Regions from separate parts of the Actinomadura sp. WAC 06369 genome, predicted to be linked through region 1. Evidence: riboswitches for the same ligand, from Rfam matches in the RefSeq annotation. Region 1 holds a riboswitch; the other holds the start of a gene.

The links. Region 1 has a riboswitch for ZMP and ZTP ahead of glyA (serine hydroxymethyltransferase). Riboswitches for the same ligand answer to the same signal wherever they lie in the genome.
Region 2: another riboswitch for ZMP and ZTP. It lies ahead of DMH08_RS06105 (bifunctional methylenetetrahydrofolate dehydrogenase/methenyltetrahydrofolate cyclohydrolase); the one in region 1 lies ahead of glyA (serine hydroxymethyltransferase).

The regions. Positions count from the first base shown of each region.
Region 1 covers NZ_QHJN01000010.1:93,900-103,832, reverse strand. The annotation lists partial or broken gene DMH08_RS42745 (DMT family transporter) at 2-847, shown strand; ZMP/ZTP riboswitch at 895-981, shown strand; gene glyA (serine hydroxymethyltransferase) at 1,033-2,307, shown strand; gene DMH08_RS04820 (class I SAM-dependent methyltransferase) at 2,274-3,101, opposite strand; gene DMH08_RS04815 (carboxymuconolactone decarboxylase family protein) at 3,217-3,885, shown strand; gene DMH08_RS04810 (GNAT family N-acetyltransferase) at 3,878-4,471, shown strand; gene DMH08_RS04805 (MmgE/PrpD family protein) at 4,443-5,858, opposite strand; gene DMH08_RS04800 (cyclase family protein) at 5,855-6,703, opposite strand; gene DMH08_RS04795 (HpcH/HpaI aldolase/citrate lyase family protein) at 6,700-7,551, opposite strand; gene DMH08_RS04790 (CaiB/BaiF CoA transferase family protein) at 7,548-8,735, opposite strand; gene DMH08_RS04785 (ABC transporter substrate-binding protein) at 8,995-9,933, shown strand, end outside.
Region 2 covers NZ_QHJN01000014.1:1,779-8,192, reverse strand. The annotation lists gene DMH08_RS06115 (DUF3017 domain-containing protein) at 120-548, opposite strand; gene DMH08_RS06110 (FHA domain-containing protein) at 715-1,416, shown strand; gene DMH08_RS06105 (bifunctional methylenetetrahydrofolate dehydrogenase/methenyltetrahydrofolate cyclohydrolase) at 1,472-2,320, opposite strand; ZMP/ZTP riboswitch at 2,351-2,436, opposite strand; gene DMH08_RS06100 (GNAT family N-acetyltransferase) at 2,516-3,106, shown strand; gene DMH08_RS06095 (hypothetical protein) at 3,129-3,308, opposite strand; gene purH (bifunctional phosphoribosylaminoimidazolecarboxamide formyltransferase/IMP cyclohydrolase) at 3,399-4,964, opposite strand; gene purN (phosphoribosylglycinamide formyltransferase) at 4,961-5,629, opposite strand; gene DMH08_RS06080 (DUF4190 domain-containing protein) at 5,744-6,403, shown strand; gene DMH08_RS06075 (cell division protein PerM) at 6,405-6,414, opposite strand, start outside.

The sequences.
Region 1 (9,933 bases):
CATGTACCGGTGGAATGGCATGTCGGGGACGTTGCCGGTGCTGGCCGCGGGCGTCCTGTGGGGGACGGTCGGGCCGGCGCAGGTGCTCGCGGCGGCGGACGCGAGCCCCGTGGCGGTCGGGGGCGCGCGGATCCTGTTCGGCGGGGCGATCCTGGCCCTGTTCACCCTCGTGGCCGATCGCGGTGCGTTCGCGGTCCGGCGGGACGCGTGGCGGCCGGTGCTCGCGGCCGCGGCGGCCACCGGGACCTTCCAGGCGGCGTTCTTCAGCGCGGTGGACCGGACCGGCGCGGCCGTCGCGACGGCCGTGGTGTTCGGGCTGGTGCCGGTGTCGACGGGGGTGTGCGAGCGGCTGGTGCTCGGTGCCCGCCCGGGGCGCGGCTGGTGGGCCGGGACGGCGTGCGCGGTCGGCGGTGTCGCCCTGCTGGCGCTGCCGCAGGGCGCGGTGCGCGTCGACCCGGCGGGCGTCGCGCTGAGCCTGGCGGCGGGGTGCTGCTTCGGCGTCTACACGGTCGCGGCCAAGCGGATGGCCGGGAGCGGCGCGGGCACGGCGGCGGCCGTGTCGGTGACGCTGCTGGCCGGCGGGGCGGTCCTGGCGCCCTGGACGATCGCGGCCCTGCCGGCGCTCGCGGAGCCGCGCGCGGCGGCGCTGGTCGGCTGGCTGGGCGTCGCGGCGACGGCGGTGGCCTACATGTGCTTCGTCACCGGGCTGGGACGGGTCGGCGCCGCGACCGCGGGGACCCTGAGCCTCGTGGAGCCGCTGGTCGCGGTCGTCCTCGCCGTGCTCGTGCTGGGCGAGTCCATGTCCGGCCCGGTGGCCGCCGGGACGGCGCTGCTGCTCGGCGGGCTCGCCGTCGTGTCGGTGCCCGCGCCGCGCCGGCGGGCCGGTCGGTATGATGACGTCCACGCGACTGGCGCAGTCAAGGTGGAGACGACCACCGGGGAGCGACCGTAGTCCGCGCACCGCGCGCCTGGGTGTTCGGGCCCCCTTCACCGGGGCGCCCTGCCGCCCCGGCCGACAGCGCGGAGAGCGACATGCACGAACCCGCCGTACCCCATCTGCGCGGCAGCGACCCCGACATCGCCCGGCTCGTCGAGGACGAGGCGCGCCGCCAGTTCGAGAAGATCCGGCTGATCGCGTCCGAGAACTACGTCTCGCCCGCGGTGCTCGAGGCTACCGGGTCCGTCCTGACGAACAAGTACTCCGAGGGCTATGCGGGCCGCCGCTACTACGAGGGCCAGCAGAACATCGACCCGCTGGAGGAACTGGCGGTCGACCGGGCGAAGTCGCTGTTCGGCGTCGAGCACGCGAACGTCCAGCCGTACTCCGGGTCGCCCGCGAACCTCGCCGTGTACATGGCGTTCCTGCGGCCGGGCGACACGGTGATGGGCCTGTCGCTGCCGATGGGCGGCCACCTGACGCACGGCTGGTCGGTGTCGGCGACCGGCGCCTGGTTCCGGCCCGTCCGGTACGAGGTGCGGGCCGACACCGGGCGGATCGACATGGACCAGGTGCGCGACCTCGCCCTGAAGGAGCGGCCGAAGCTGATCTGGTGCGGCGGGACGGCCGTGCCCCGGACGATCGACTTCCCGGCGTTCGCGGAGATCGCCCGGGAGGCCGGCGCGGTGCTGGCGGCGGACGTCGCGCACATCGCGGGGCTGATCGCGGGCGGCGCGCACCCCTCGCCGGTCGGGCACGCCGACGTCGTCACCACGACCACGCACAAGACGCTGCGGGGACCGCGGGGCGCGATGGTCATGTCGACGGCCGAGCACGCGAAGGCGATCGACAAGGCCGTCTTCCCGGGGCTGCAGGGCGGCCCGCACAACCACACGACGGCGGCGATCGCGGTCGCGCTGCGGGAGGCCGCGCAGCCCGGCTTCGCCGGCTACGCCCGGCAGATCGTCGCGAACGCGAAGGCGCTCGCCGCCGCGCTGGTCGAGCGCGGGTACGACCTGGTGTCCGGCGGCACCGACAACCACCTGATCCTGATCGACCTGACGAACAAGGGCGTCGCGGGCAAGCCCGCGGCGAAGGCCCTCGACCGGGCGGGCATCGAACTGAACCACAACGCCGTCCCGTTCGACCCGCGCAAGCCGTTCGACCCGTCGGGGCTGCGCCTCGGCACCGCCGCGATCACCACGCGCGGCCTCACCGAGGAGCGGATGCCGCAGGTCGCGGCGTGGCTCGACGAGGTCGTGCAGGCCGTGGCGAAGGACGACGCGGACGCGGTCGTCGAGCGGGTCGCGGCCGAGATCCGCGAGTTGCTCGCCGGCTACCCGATGCCCGGCTGGGCGCCCGCGGGCTGACCGGCCCGCAGGATCGTGATCATGCGCCAGGCTTCGGGGTCGGTGAGGGCGACCGCGTCCGCGCCGTCCCCGAAGTCGCCGTACCGCGCGACGGCCGTGAGGCCGCCCGCGAGGCGGATCGCGGCGTCGAGCTCCCCGGCCGTCCAGAACCGGTAGGGGACGACGTCGCGGACGGTGCGGGCGCCGCCCGGCTCCTCGATCGCCACCGTGACGCGGTCGTCGGCGATCTGGGTGACGGGGTCGAGCCGGTCGCCGGGCTCGCCCCACCGGACGGACGCGCGCACGCCGTCGCGCTCGACCGTCCACGCGGTGCCGACGCTCGGGTCGTCGTCGCCCAGCCGGTCCCGGGGGTGCGACATCTCGACGATGTACAGGCCGCCGGGCGCCAGGTGGGCGGCGACGCGGCGCAGGTGCGCGACGAACGCGTCGAGCGTCATCAGGTGCGACGTCGAGTCGAGCATGGTGACGACGAGGTCGAACCGGCGGCCCAGGTCGAACGCGGTCATGTCGGCGCGGACGACGTCGAGGCCGACGCCGTCCCGCGCGGCCGACTTCGCCGCGTACCCGCACATCGCGGCGTTCAGGTCGAGCGCGGTCGCGGCGAGGCCGCGCCGGGCGAACCCGCGGGCGTGCTCGGCGGGCCCGGCGGCGAGCTCCAGGACGGTCCGGACGGGCGGGGCCCCCGGCGCGCGGTGCCGGGCGCACCACGCGAGCAGGACGTCGACCTCCGCGGCGACGTCGCGGAACGAGCACGCCAGCTCGTAGGCCCAGGGGTCGTCGTAGATGCCGGTCACCCGTCCATCCTGCCAGCGCGGGCCCCTGCCGTGATCGACAGGTCGGCACCGCGTCACGGTTCCATATTGCGGACGGGTCTTGAGCGGCCCGCGCCGACCGCCTACCGTGCGGTACGTGATCGACCCCGTGAGCGGTGAGCACGTCGCCGACCGCCAGCGCCGCGAGCCGTCCGCGTCGCGGCTGCCCCTGCTGCCGCCCGGCGCGCTCGCCGACGAGCAGCGGGCCGTGTACGAGGCGGTGACGGGCGGGCCGCGCTCCGGCCGGTCGCCCGCGTTCCGCTTGACCGACGAGGACGGGCGGCTGCTCGGCCCGTTCAACGCGATGCTGTACAGCCCGTCGGTCGGCCTCCCCCTGCAGGACCTCGGCGCCGCGCTGCGGTTCCGCACCGCGTTCACCAAGCGGGAGCGGGAGATCGCGACGCTGGTCGTCGCGGCGCACCTGCGCTCGGACTTCGAGTGGTACGCGCACGAGCGGATCGGGCTGCGCGCGGGACTGGACCAGGAGGAGATCGACGCCCTGCGCGAGGGGCGCGCGCCGATGCTCGGCGACGTCCGGGAGCGGGTGGTGTACGAGGCGGTGCGGCAGCTCGCCGCCGAGCAGGACGTGTCGGACGCGGTGTACGCCGAGGCGGTCGCGACGCTCGGCCGCTCCGCGGTGGTCGAGCTGGTCACGCTCGTCGGGTACTACACGGCGCTGGCGATGCAGCTGCGCGTGTTCCGGGTCGGGGTGCCGGAGGGGGAGCCCGCGCCGGAGTGGCCGCAGGACGGGGACGGGCATGCGTGAACTGCTGCGCACCGAGCGGCTGGCGCTGCGACCGGTCAGCATGCGCGACCACCGGCCGCTGCTGGCGCACTGGACGCGGCCGCCGGTCCGCCGCCACCTGTTCGGCGACGCGGCGGTGTCGGCCGTGCAGGTCACCGAGATCATCGCGGCGAGCCGGCGGGACTTCGCCGCGCTCGGCTACGGGCTGTGGACGCTGCGCCCCGCGCGGCCGGCGGACGAGCCGCTGATCGGCGTCGCGGGGCTGACCGGCCGGGACGGGCCGGGCGCCGGCGTCGAGATCGTCTACAGCCTGGAGCCGGAGCGGTGGGGCGAGGGCCTGGCCGCCGAGGCGTCCCGCGCGGTGCTCGACTACGCGTTCGGCGTGGTGGGGCTGCGCCGCGTCGCCGCCGAGATCGACCCGGACAGCGCGGTGTCGGTGCGGGTCGCGGAGCGGCTCGGGATGCGCCCGGTGCCCGACGGCCCGGCCGGGCCGGACGGCGCGTCGTTCTACGCGGCCGACCGGTCCGGCTGGACCGCCGCGCGGATCCCGGCGGACGGCGTGGACGCCGTCCGCCCGGTCACGCCAGCAGCGACGTCAGCGGGGTGAGGTCGTCCAGGCGGGCGAGCCCGTAGACGAGCTCGGTGATCCGCCCGGCGCGCTCGGCCGGGACGGCCCGGGACGCGTTCAGCCGAAACTTCGTCGCCAGCTCGTCGGCCGACAGCGGGTTGCCGGGGCCGCCGCGGTTGGCGTCGACGCGCTCCTCCAGGACGGCGCCGCCGCGGGTGCGGACGCGCAGCACCGCGGGGAACTGGTGCGGGAAGATCTCGTCGCAGCGCGGGTCGGGGACGCACCGCACCTTCGCCGCCAGGGCGAGCCGCGCCGGGTCGGCGGCGGCCTCGTCGGTGAAGTCCTCGTGGAAGACGCCGAGCCCGCCGCCGCCGAGCAGCGCCGCCGCGACCGTGTACGGGCCGGAGAACGCCGCGTGGTACCCGGACTTCGGACGGATCTTGTCCTCGTGGGGTTCGCCGATCGTGCGGAGCACCGGCGCGGGGGCGCCCAGCTCGATCCCGTCGACGTCGGACGGGTCGAGCCCCCGCGCGCGCAGCGCCAGCGCGGCGTCGACGCCCGCGTGGGTGAAGTGGTTGCACGGGTACGGCTTGAAGAAGATCCCCGGCAGTTCCCAGTGCTCCCCGAGCCGGTCGGTGAGCGCGTCGAGGTCGACCCGGTCGCCGCAGAACGCCTGCAGCAGCCCGAACCGCCCCTCCAGGACGGTCGGCGGGCCGGTGAGGCCGGCGCGGGCGAGCCCGGCGGCGGTCACGGCGGCGTGCGCCGCCCAGCCGCAGTGCACCCGCTTGACGGTGCCGCCGGTGCGGTTGGCCTCCAGGATCCCCGACCCCATGCTGGCGGCGATGCCCATCGCGTCGGCGATCCCGGCGGCGTCCAGGCCGGACAGCATCGCGGCGGACGCGGCGGCGCCGACGGCCCCGCAGATGGCCGTGGCGTGCTGGCCGCGCTCGAAGAACACCGAGTTGCCGAGCTCCCGGTCGTACCCGGCCATGCCGATCCGGACGGTGATCTCGACGCCGACGGCGATCGCGTCGAGCAGCCGCGCGCCGGACGCGCCGTGCGCCTCGGCGGCGGCGAGCGCGGCGGGCACGACGGACGCCGACGGGTGCAGCACCGACGGCAGGTGGGTGTCGTCGAAGTCGAGGGAGTGCGCGAGGGTGCCGTTGAGCAGCGCGGCGCTCGGCTCGGGCAGCCGGGCGGCGGTGCCGATCCCGGTGGCGCGGCCCGCGCCGCCCCACTCGGCGACGAGCTGCCCGACGGCGCGGGCCGGGGGCTCCCCGGTGGCGGCGAGGCTGTTGCCGAGCGCGTCCAGCACCCGGCGGGCGGCGTCGTCGCGCAGTTCGGCGGGCAGGCCCTCGGCCCGCACGCGGTCGGCGAGGGCGGCGAGCCGCTGGACGGGCGTCGCCGCGGTCCGCGTCGTGGTCACGCCGACTCCTCCCCGCGCGGCGCCGTCCCCGCGGAGACCGCGGCGAGCGGCCGCACCGGGGAGCCGGTGCCGCCCTTGATCCGCAGCGGGGCCAGCACGAACACGAACTCGTGCCGTCCCTCGGCGGCCAGGGCCTCCAGGTTCAGGTGCTCCATGATGAAGATGCCCGACTCGACGAGCAGGACCCGGTGGACGGGCAGGACGGCGTGGCCCGCGCCCGCCGCGATCTGCTCGTAGGCGGTGGTGTCGGCGCCGGTCGCGACGATCCGGCGGTCGGCGAGCCAGCGGGCCGCCTCGGGCGTCGCGCCGGGCACGCCGGTCTCCTTGCCCAGGTAGGCGGTGGTGTCGCCGAAGTTGCGCGCCCATCCGGTGCGGATCAGCGCGACGTCGCCCGCGCCGGGCTCGGCGCCCGCCCGCTTCGCGGCCAGGTCGAGGTCCTCGGCGGTCACGCCGTAGCCGGGCGGCAGGACGTCCACGCCGTGCACGGCGGCGACGTCCAGCAGCACGCCGCGGCGCAGCAGGCCGGGCAGGTTCTCGGCGCCGTGGCTGGTGAAGGCGCCGCCGCGCTGCGCCTCCGCCGCGTCGATCCCGCCGTGCAGCTCGCCGTCGTGGCTGACGTGCGACAGCGCGTCGATGTGGGTGCCGACGTGCCCGCCGGTCACGATGATCTCGTTGGCGGCGGAGCCGCCGTCGGGGCGCATCATGTCGCCGTGCCGCCGGATCAGCGTCATCCGGAAGCCGGGGTGGTTCGGCGAGCACGGCATGCCGGTGAAGAACGGCTGGCCCAGCTCGATCAGCCGGACGCCGCCGGCGACCGCGGCGAGCAGCGGGTCGGGGGAGCTCATGGACGTGTTCCTTCCTTGGGGGCTGTTCCGGCGGCGGCTTTCGCGGCCTCGAGAATGGCGAAGGCGCGTTCCACGACGGCCTTGTCGACGAACCGGCCGTCCGCGTCGAGCCACGCGGCGTCCGCGTCCGGCGCGTCGCCGCGCTCGGCGAGGCGGCCGGTCAGGTCGCGCGCCCAGGCGACGTCCGCCGGGTCGGGCGCGCACGCCTCGTGCACGACGGGGATCTGCGCGGGGTGGATCACCGACCGGCCGAAGAATCCGGCGCGCTGCCCGGCGCGGGTGTCGGCGGCCAGGCCGTCCAGGTCGCGGACGGCCGTCCAGACGCTCTGCGGCGGGCTCGGCAGCCCGGCGGCGCGGGCCGCCACGACGATCCGGGAGCGCGGCCACGCGAGCGCGTCCCCGCCCGCCCGCAGGTCGGCCGACAGGTCGGCCTCGCCGAGCGAGATGCCCGCGACCAGCGGGTGCGCGGTGGCGAGCGCGAACGCCCGCTCGACGCCGAGGGCCGACTCGACGACGGGCAGGACGGGCGCCCCGAGGGCGTCGGCGACGCGGCGCAGCCCGTCCGGGTCCTCGCACTTGGGGATGCGGACGCCCGCGAGCGCGCCGGGCGACGCGGCGAGGGCCCGGACGTCCGCGTCGCCGTCGGCGGTCCCGGGCGCGTTGATCCGGACGTACGCCGGGCGGCCCTCGGCGAGGACGCCGACGACGGTGCGGCGCGCGTCCGCCTTCGCGGCGGGCGCCACGGCGTCCTCGAGGTCGAGGATCACCGTGTCGGCGGCGGAGCCGAGGGCCTTGGCGACGCGGTCGGGCCGGTCGCCGGGCACGTACAGCCACGTGCGGGGCGTCACCTGACGACGCCCTTCGCGCGCAGCTCGTCCAGCTCCGCCTCGCCGACCCCGTAGCGGCCGAGGATCTCGGCGGTGTGCGCGCCGAGCGGCGGGCCCGCCGACTCGATGCGGCCGGGCGTCCGCGACAGCCGGAACAGCACGTTCTGCATCTTCACCGGGCCGAGCTCGTCGTCGGGGACGGTCGCGATGGTGCCGAGCGCGTCGAACTGCGGGTCGGTCATCACGTCGGCGGCGGTGTAGATCGGCGCGACGGCGGCCTCGGCCTCCTCGAACGCCCGGACGACCTCGTCGCGGTCGCGTTCGGCGATCCACGAGCCGACGGCCTCGTCCAGCTCGTCCGCGTGCTTCGCGCGCTCGGCGCCGGACGCGAACCACGGCTCGTCGATGAACTCGGGGCGTCCGACGAGGCGCATCACCCGCTCGGCGATCGACTGGGCGCTGGTGGAGATCGCGACCCAGCCGCCGTCGCGGGTGCGGTAGGTGTTGCGCGGCGCGTTGTTGTGCGACCGGTTGCCGGTGCGGGCCTGCAGCTCGCCGAGCTGGTCGTAGGTGATGATCTGCGGACCGAGCAGGGTGAGGATCGGCTCGATGATCGCCAGGTCGACGACCTGGCCCTCGCCGGTGGCCTCGCGCGCCCGAAGCGCCGTCATCACCGCATACGCTGTGGTCAGGGCGGCGATTCCGTCGGCGAGGCCGAACGGCGGCAGCGTCGGCGGCCCGTCCGGCTCACCGGTGATCGCGGCGAACCCGCTCATCGCCTCGGCGAGCGTCCCGAACCCGGGCCGCCGCGCGTACGGGCCGGTCTGCCCGAATCCCGTGACGCGGGCCAGCACGAGCCCGGGGTTGATCTTCTTCAGCTCGTCGTAGCCCAGGCCCCACCGCTCCAGCGTCCCGGGCCGGAAGTTCTCGATCACCACGTCGGCGTCGGCGGCGAGCCGGCGGAACAGCTCCTGCCCCTCGGGGGACCCGAGGTAGAGCGTGACCGCCTTCTTGTTGCGGCCGAGCATCTTCCACCACAGCCCGACGCCGTCGCGCTGCGCGCCGTGGCTGCGCACGGGGTCGCCCTTCGGGTGCTCGATCTTGACGACCTCGGCCCCGAAGTCGGCGAGCAGCGTCGCCGCGAGCGGCCCGGCGAAGAGCGTGGCCGCGTCGAGCACGCGGACTCCGGACAGGGCGTCGGTCATGGGCTACCGCCTTCGGTCGGATTGTTTCCGGTGTGTTTCGCTTAGAGGAACGATAGTCGATGTGCGATCGAGATGACCCTCGGTTCCGATGCTCACAAGTTGGCACCGGCCATCGAGTTCAGTCAAGTTTCACCTAGATATTGACCCGATTGCGTGACGGGTGCCACCATGACGCATCGGTTGTCCGGCGTTTCTCCAAGCGGAACAAGAAAGATCGCGGGGGGCGAACGGCGCCGGACACGTTGGGCGGGAGAGGTGAATGTCGGCTCGAAAGCTCGTCGCCGGGCTCGGCGCCTGCGCGGTCCTGCTGGCCGCCGCGGGCTGCGGCGGCTCGGCGCCTTCCGGCGCCGCCGGAGCGGCGGCCGGACGCGACCGGGGACCCGTCAAGATCGGTGCGCTGCATCCGGTCAGCGGCGCCTACGCGGTCGACGGCCAGCAGATGCGGCGCGGCGCCCGGATGGCGGTGGAGGCGATCAACGCGAACGGGGGGATCAAGTCCCTCGGCGGCCGCAATGTCGAACTGGTCACCGGGGACACCCAGGGCAAGGCCGAGGTCGGCCAGAGCGAGGCCCAGCGGGTGATCTCCGAGGGCGCCGTCGGGCTCGTCGGCACCTACCAGAGCGCCGTCAGCACGAACGTCGCGGTCGTCGCCGAGCGCAACGAGGTCCCGTTCGTCATGGACGTCACCGCGTCCGACGAGATCTTCGCGCACGGCTACGACCACTCGTTCCGCGTGCAGCCCGGCAGCGAGGTCATCTCGGTGGCCGCCGCGAAGTACCTCAAGGAGGTCTCGGAGCAGGCCGGCGAGCCGGTGAAGAAGGTCGCGTTCCTGCACGAGCAGAGCGACTTCGGCAGCGGCGCCGCCGAGGCGTTCGCCGCCGCGGCCGAGGGCCTCGGGATCGAGGTCGACCCGGTCATCAGCTACGACGCGGCGACCGTCTCCGACCTCACCGCGCAGGTCACGCAGGTCAAGGCGTCCGGCGCGGACGTGCTGGCGGTCGCCGGCTACTACCGCGACGGGCTGCTCGCCGCGAAGGCGATCAACGCGGTCAAGCCGGACCTGAACGCCGTCTGGGGCGTCTCGAACGGCGCGTTCGACCAGCCCAAGTTCGTCACCGACGTCGGCGCCCTCGGCGAGCGGTACTTCAGCACCAACTACCACTTCGACGCGCAGGACCGGGAGACGCGGAAGCTGCGC
Region 2 (6,414 bases), on a different contig from region 1:
CTGTTGCTGTCCCTTTCCTACACCTGGCCAGCAGTCCTTGTAAGGCTCAACTGGCAAGGCTATCCGAGCGGGTTCGGAGGTCTAGACCTCGCCCCCGGCGCGGACCCGCAGGGCAGGGGCTATCCGGGCGACCGGGCGCGGCGCCGGTTCAGCAGGAGCAGGAGGCCGCGGCCGGCCATGGCGAGCGCGATCAGGACGCCGAAGGCGCCGGCGAGGACGAGGCCGGTCTTGTGCATCGGCGGGACGCTGAGGGAGACGAACGCGACCGTCTCGCCGAGCAGGACGAGCGTCCAGCAGTCGACGGCGCGGCTGCGGACGGCGAGCATGCCGAGCTGCGACTCGGGCAGCAGGAGGCGGGCGAGGGCGCCGAGGAGCAGGGCGCCGGCGATGACGCCCGAGCCCTTGCGGAAGTAGTCGAAGGACGCCAGCGTCAGGCCGGCGGCGACGCCGAGGAGCACCATCAGGTAGGGCAGTCGGCCGAGCCAGTGCGGTGCGGCGGACCTCCCGCGCGGCGCCTTCCGCCTGCGCCGGTGCACCTGAGTGGTCATGTCCACACCGTAGTCCCATTCCGGTCACGGGGGCGCCGAAGTGGCCCGAAACCCCTGCGGCGTCGACCCTACTCGCCAGTAGGAGGGTGTGACGGCAGGGCGCCCGGGTAACCCGGACGACAGGGGTCGCTAACTAGCTGGGAGGACTGCCGTGGAGGGGCCGTTCATGCGGATCGAGGACAGCGGTGTGGTCATGCCGCTGCGCCCCGACGTCACGACGGTCGGGCGAGGGCGCGGAGTCGACGTCCGCCTCGACGACCCGAGTGTGTCCCGTTTGCACGCAGAGATCGTTCGGCGCGGCCCGTACGTCTACGTGGTCGACATGGGCCTGTCCCGCAACGGGACGCGGGTCAACGGCCGGCCGATCGCACGCCGCGTCCTGGAGGACGGCGACGTCGTCACCTTCGGCACCGCGCGGTGCCGGATGGGGGGCATCCCCCGGGAGGAGGTCGACCCGGACGTCGAACTGCGGCGGGCGGTCGCGCCCGAGCTCACCCGGCGCGAGGTCGATGTGCTGACCTCGCTGTGCCGGCCCGCCCTGTCGGACGAGGCGTTCGTCGCGCCCGCCACCGCCCGCGACATCGCCGGTGATCTCGTGGTGACGGAGGCGGCCGTCAAGCAGCACCTGCTGCGCCTGTACCAGAAGTTCCGTATTCCCGAGGGTCCCAACCGCCGCACCCGGCTCGCCAACGAGGTCATCGCGATGGGCCTCGTCCGGCCGCTGCCGCCGGTGCACGTCCCGCAGGGCCGCCCGCCGATGGACGGCGGACGCCCGCCGGGCGTCCGTCCCGAGGCGCGCCGCCCGGCGCACGGCACCGCGCACGTCACCCGTCCGGCACCCAGCGCGGCGGGGAGGCGCGCCAGCTAGCGTTCACGGCCGCCCTCCACCGGCAGCGCAGCGCGGAGGGCGGCCGTGTTCCCGATCAGAGGGAGCGTTCCGCGGCTTCGACGACGTTCGCGAGGAGCATGGCGCGGGTCATCGGGCCCACGCCGCCGGGGTTGGGCGCCACCCAGCCGGCGACCTCGCGGACGTCGGCGGCGACGTCGCCGGCGAGCTTCCCGTCGACGCGGGAGACCCCGACGTCGAGGACGGCGGCGCCGGGCTTCACCATGTCGGCGGTGATCAGGCCGGGGACGCCGGCGGCGGCGACGACGATGTCGGCGGCGCGGGTGTGCGCGGCGAGGTCGCGGGTGCCGGTGTGGCAGAGGGTGACGGTCGCGTTCTCGGTGCGGCGGGTCAGCAGCAGGCCGAGGGAGCGGCCGACGGTGATGCCGCGGCCGACGACGGTGACCTCGGCGCCCTTGAGCGGGACGTCGAAGCGGCGCAGCAGCTCGATGATGCCCTTCGGGGTGCAGGGCAGCGGGCCGTCCTGCATGAGGACGAGCCGGCCGAGGTTCGTGGGGTGCAGGCCGTCGGCGTCCTTGGCGGGGTCGATGCGTTCGAGGACGCGCTTGTCGTCGAGGCCCTTCGGCAGGGGGAGCTGGACGATGTAGCCGGTGCAGGCCGGGTCGGCGTTGAGCTCGGCGACGGCGCGCTCCACCTCGTCCTGGGAGGCGTCGGCCGGCAGGTCGCGGCGGATGCTCTCGATCCCGACCTCGGCGCAGTCGCGGTGCTTCATGTTGACGTAGGAGTGGCTGCCGGGGTCGTCCCCGACGAGGACGGTGCCGAGCCCCACCGACACGCCCCGCTCCCCGAGCGCCGCGACGCGCTCGGCGAGGTCCGCGCGGATCTCCGCCGCGGTCGCCTTGCCGTCCAGAATCTGTGCCGTCATGCGTGTGCCTCCGCGCTGATCTCGGCTGATCTCGGCCACCCAGGCGCGCGGTGTCCGGACTGTCGATCGCTCCCCGGTGGTGATCCACCTTGCCCGCGCCAGTCGCGAACACCCATGGTAACGGGCCATTGGGGCGCGGAAATCGGCGCCGAGTGGCTCTCGCGGCGGGGGCGCGCGACGCCTAGCGTCCGAGGCATGGAGTGGTTCGACGTACCCGTTCTGACCGGACGCCACGTGCGGCTGGAGCCGCTGGCGATGGAGCACGCGGACGGGCTGTTCGCGGCGGCGGGCGACCCGGAGGTCTGGCGGTGGCAGAGCGCGCTGCGGCCGCGCGACGCGGCGGACATGCGGGCGCTGGTGCGGCGGGCGCTGGACGGGCGCGACCGGGGCCTGCGGCTGCCGTGGGCGCAGATCGACGCGGCGACCGGCGAGGTCGCGGGGACGACGTCGTACTACGAGGTGTCGCCGAAGGACCGGGGCCTGTGCATCGGGTACACGTGGCTCGGGGCGCGGTGGCAGCGGACGGGGATCAACACGGAGTCGAAGCTGCTGCTGCTGGAGCGGGCGTTCGAGGAGCTGAAGGCGATCCGAGTGGGGTGGCACACGCACGCCCAGAACGAGCGGTCGCGGGCGGCGATCGAGCGGCTGGGGGCGTCGTTCGAGGGCGTCCACCGGAAGCACCGGGTGCGGGCGGACGGGTCGGTCCGGGACACGGCCGTGTACGGGATGACCGACGACGACTGGGCCGTGGCGGGCCCGGCGCTGCGCGCGCGCCTGCGCGGTTAGGCGTCGCGGTCAGGCGGTGCGGTCAGGCGTTCTCGTCTTCGGAGCGGCGGGCGATGGCGCGGTCGGTGCCGTGCCAGCCGAGGCGGGCGGCGAGCATCGCGGCGAGCGCCGCGGCGACGAGCCCGATGACCTGCCGGGCGTCCAGCAGGAGGGCGTTCGCCTGGGAGACGGCGCTCAGCATGAGCATCGTGAGGGTGTCCATGGTGCCTTCCGTGGGGGGCCGGCAACGAGGCTACCTGCGGCGGAACGTAAAACGGCCCGGCGGCGGGGGCCGCCGGGCCGTTCGGTGCCGTCAGTGGAAGAAGTGCCGGACGCCCGTGAAGTAGAGGGCGATCCCGGCTTTCTCCGCCGCCTCGACCACCTTGTCGTCGTTGACGGACCCGCCGGGCTGGACGATCGCGCGGACGCCCGCGCTCGTCAGCACCTCCAGGCCGTCCGGGAACGGGAAGAACGCGTCGGACGCGCCGACCGCGGCGGCCGCGCGCTCCTCGCCCGCGCGCGACACCGCGAGCTTGGCGGAGTCGACCCGGTTGACCTGGCCCATCCCGACGCCGACGGTGGCGCCGTCGGCGGCCAGCAGGATGGCGTTCGACTTGACGGAGCGGACCGCGCGCCACGCGAACGCCAGGTCGCGCAGGGTGGCCTCGTCGGCGGCCTCGCCGGTCTTCAGCTCCCACCCGGACGGGTCGTCGCCGGGGGCGTCGACGGCGTCGACGCCCTGCAGGAGCAGGCCGCCGTCGATGCGGCGGTACTCGGTCGCGCCCTTCGGGGCGTCCGGGCAGACGAGGAGGCGGACGTTCTTGAAGCGGTCCTTGAGCACCGCGACGGCCTCGTCGTCGAACCCGGGGGCCACGACGACCTCGGCGAAGCTCTCGGTGACCTGCCGGGCCATCTCCGCGGTCACCGGGCGGTTCGCCGCGATGACGCCGCCGTACGCCGACAGCGGGTCGCAGGCGTGCGCCTTGCGGTGCGCCTCGGCGATGTCGGCGCCGACCGCGATGCCGCACGGGTTGGCGTGCTTGATGATCGCGACGGCGGGCTCGGCGAAGTCGTACGCGGACCGGCGCGCGGCGTCGGTGTCGACGTAGTTGTTGTACGACATCTCCTTGCCGTACAGCTGCTCGGCGCCCGCGAGGCCGGTCTCGCCCGGCGCGCGGTACAGGGCGGCGCGCTGGTGCGGGTTCTCGCCGTACCGCAAGGTGTTCGACCGCTCCCAGGTGGCGCCGAGGAAGTCGGGCCACGCGGTGTCGCGGGCGGTGTCGTCGGGCGCGTAGTCGCCAGCGAACCAGGACGCGACGGCGACGTCGTACGACGCGGTGTGCGCGAACGCCCGGGCGGCGAGGCGGCGCCGCTCGTCCAGGGTGAACCCGCCGGCGGCGACGGCGGCCAGGACGTCGGCGTACCCGGACGGGTCGACGACGACGGCGACGCTCGCGTGGTTCTTCGCGGCGGCGCGCACCATGGTCGGGCCGCCGATGTCGATCTGCTCGACGCACTCGTCGGGCTTCGCGCCCGAGTTCACCGTGTCGGCGAACGGGTACAGGTTCGCGATCACCAGGTCGAACGGCTCGACGCCCAGGTCGTCGAGCTGCTGCAGGTGGTCGTCCTTGCGCCGGTCGGCGAGCAGGCCGGCGTGCACCCTCGGGTGCAGCGTCTTGACCCGCCCGTCCAGGCACTCGGGGAAGCCCGTGAGCTTCTCCACTTTCATGACCGGCACGCCGGCGGAGGCGATGCGCCCCGCCGTGGAGCCGGTGGAGACCAGCTCCACCCCGGCCTCGTGCAGGCCCCGGGCGAGGTCTTCCAGCCCGGTCTTGTCGTACACGCTGATCAGCGCGCGCTTGATCGCCACCCGACTCACTCGGCCGAGCTCCCCTCGTTCATGGACGGACTGTCGGACGCGTCCCTGCATGTGGTGCATTTCATGGAGACCCGCCTGCCCTTCGCGGTCCAGCCGTCGCGGGCGAGGCGTCCGACGACGTCGACGATCAGCCTGCGCTCGACCTGCTTGATGCGCTCGTGCAGGGAGTCTTCGTCGTCATGCCAGCCCACCTGCACGGCCTCCTGGGCGATGACGGGTCCGGTGTCCACGCCTTCGTCGACGAAGTGCACGGTACAGCCCGTCACCTTGACCCCGTACGCCAGGGCGTCCCGAACGGCGTGGGCGCCGGGGAAGGACGGCAGCAGCGCGGGGTGCGTGTTCACGGTGCGCCCGCCGAACGCCGCCAGGAACCGGGGCCCGAGGATCTTCATGAACCCGGCGGACACCACCAGGTCGGGCTCGTGCCCGGCGATCGCCTCGGTGAGCGAGGCGTCCCACTCCACCCGGGTCGGGAAGTCGGCGACGCGGCGGACGAAGGTCGGCAGCCCGGCCCGTTCCGCGCGTTCCACGCCGCCCGTCCCTGGGCGGTCCGCGCCCACGGCCACCACCTGCGCCCCGTAGGCTGGATCCGCGCACGCGTCGAGCAGCGCTTGTAGGTTGGTCCCCGCACCGGAGACGAGGACGACGAGCCGGGCGGACACCATGACTCCCTGGGTGGACGGTGGGGTTGTTTCGGCCACCACGAAGCCTATCGGCCCTGTTCGATGCCCCAGGTGCGCGGCGCCCAGGATCGACAGCCCCCAGGCCAGGAGGAACGAGTGAGCGAGCAGCCGGGACAGCCGGCCCCCGAGGACGACCGTCCGGACGGCCGCCCCGCGGGCTCGTCTTCGGCGGGGGCCCCCGCCCCGGCGCCGGCCGGCGGCGAGCCGGGGGAGGCGGGGACGCCCGGACGGCCCGACCTGCCGGAGCGGGCCGGCGGCGCGAGCCCCTGGGGGGCGCAGGAGCAGCAGCAGGGGCACCCGCAGAACCCGTGGGGGCAGCCGGGGCAGCCGGGGCGGCCCGGAGGGCCGCAGGGGAAGCCGGGGCCGCGGCCGGGCGAGCGGAGCAGCTGGCGGTCCCTGTGGCTCGGCGGGCTCGCCCTGCTGACCGCGTTCTTCTTCTACCCCCTGGGCCTCGTGCTCGGCATCGCGGCGATCGTCGTGGGCGTCCGGTCCCGGCGAGCGGCCCGGCGCGAGCACGGCTCGGCGCCGGGGGCGGCGGCGGGGATCGTCCTCGGGTCGATCGGGCTGGTGCTGGCGTCGCTGTCGGTCGCGCTCACGGCGTTCCTGTGGACGGAGCTGAGCGGCTACCAGTCGTGCGTGAGCACGGCCAACACCGGCATCGACCGGCAGACGTGCCAGGACGAGTGGTTCCCCCGCATCGAGGACAAGATGGGGCTGCCCGAGGGCAGCATGGACGAGTACGGCGACCTGCTCTGAGTCACTCGGGG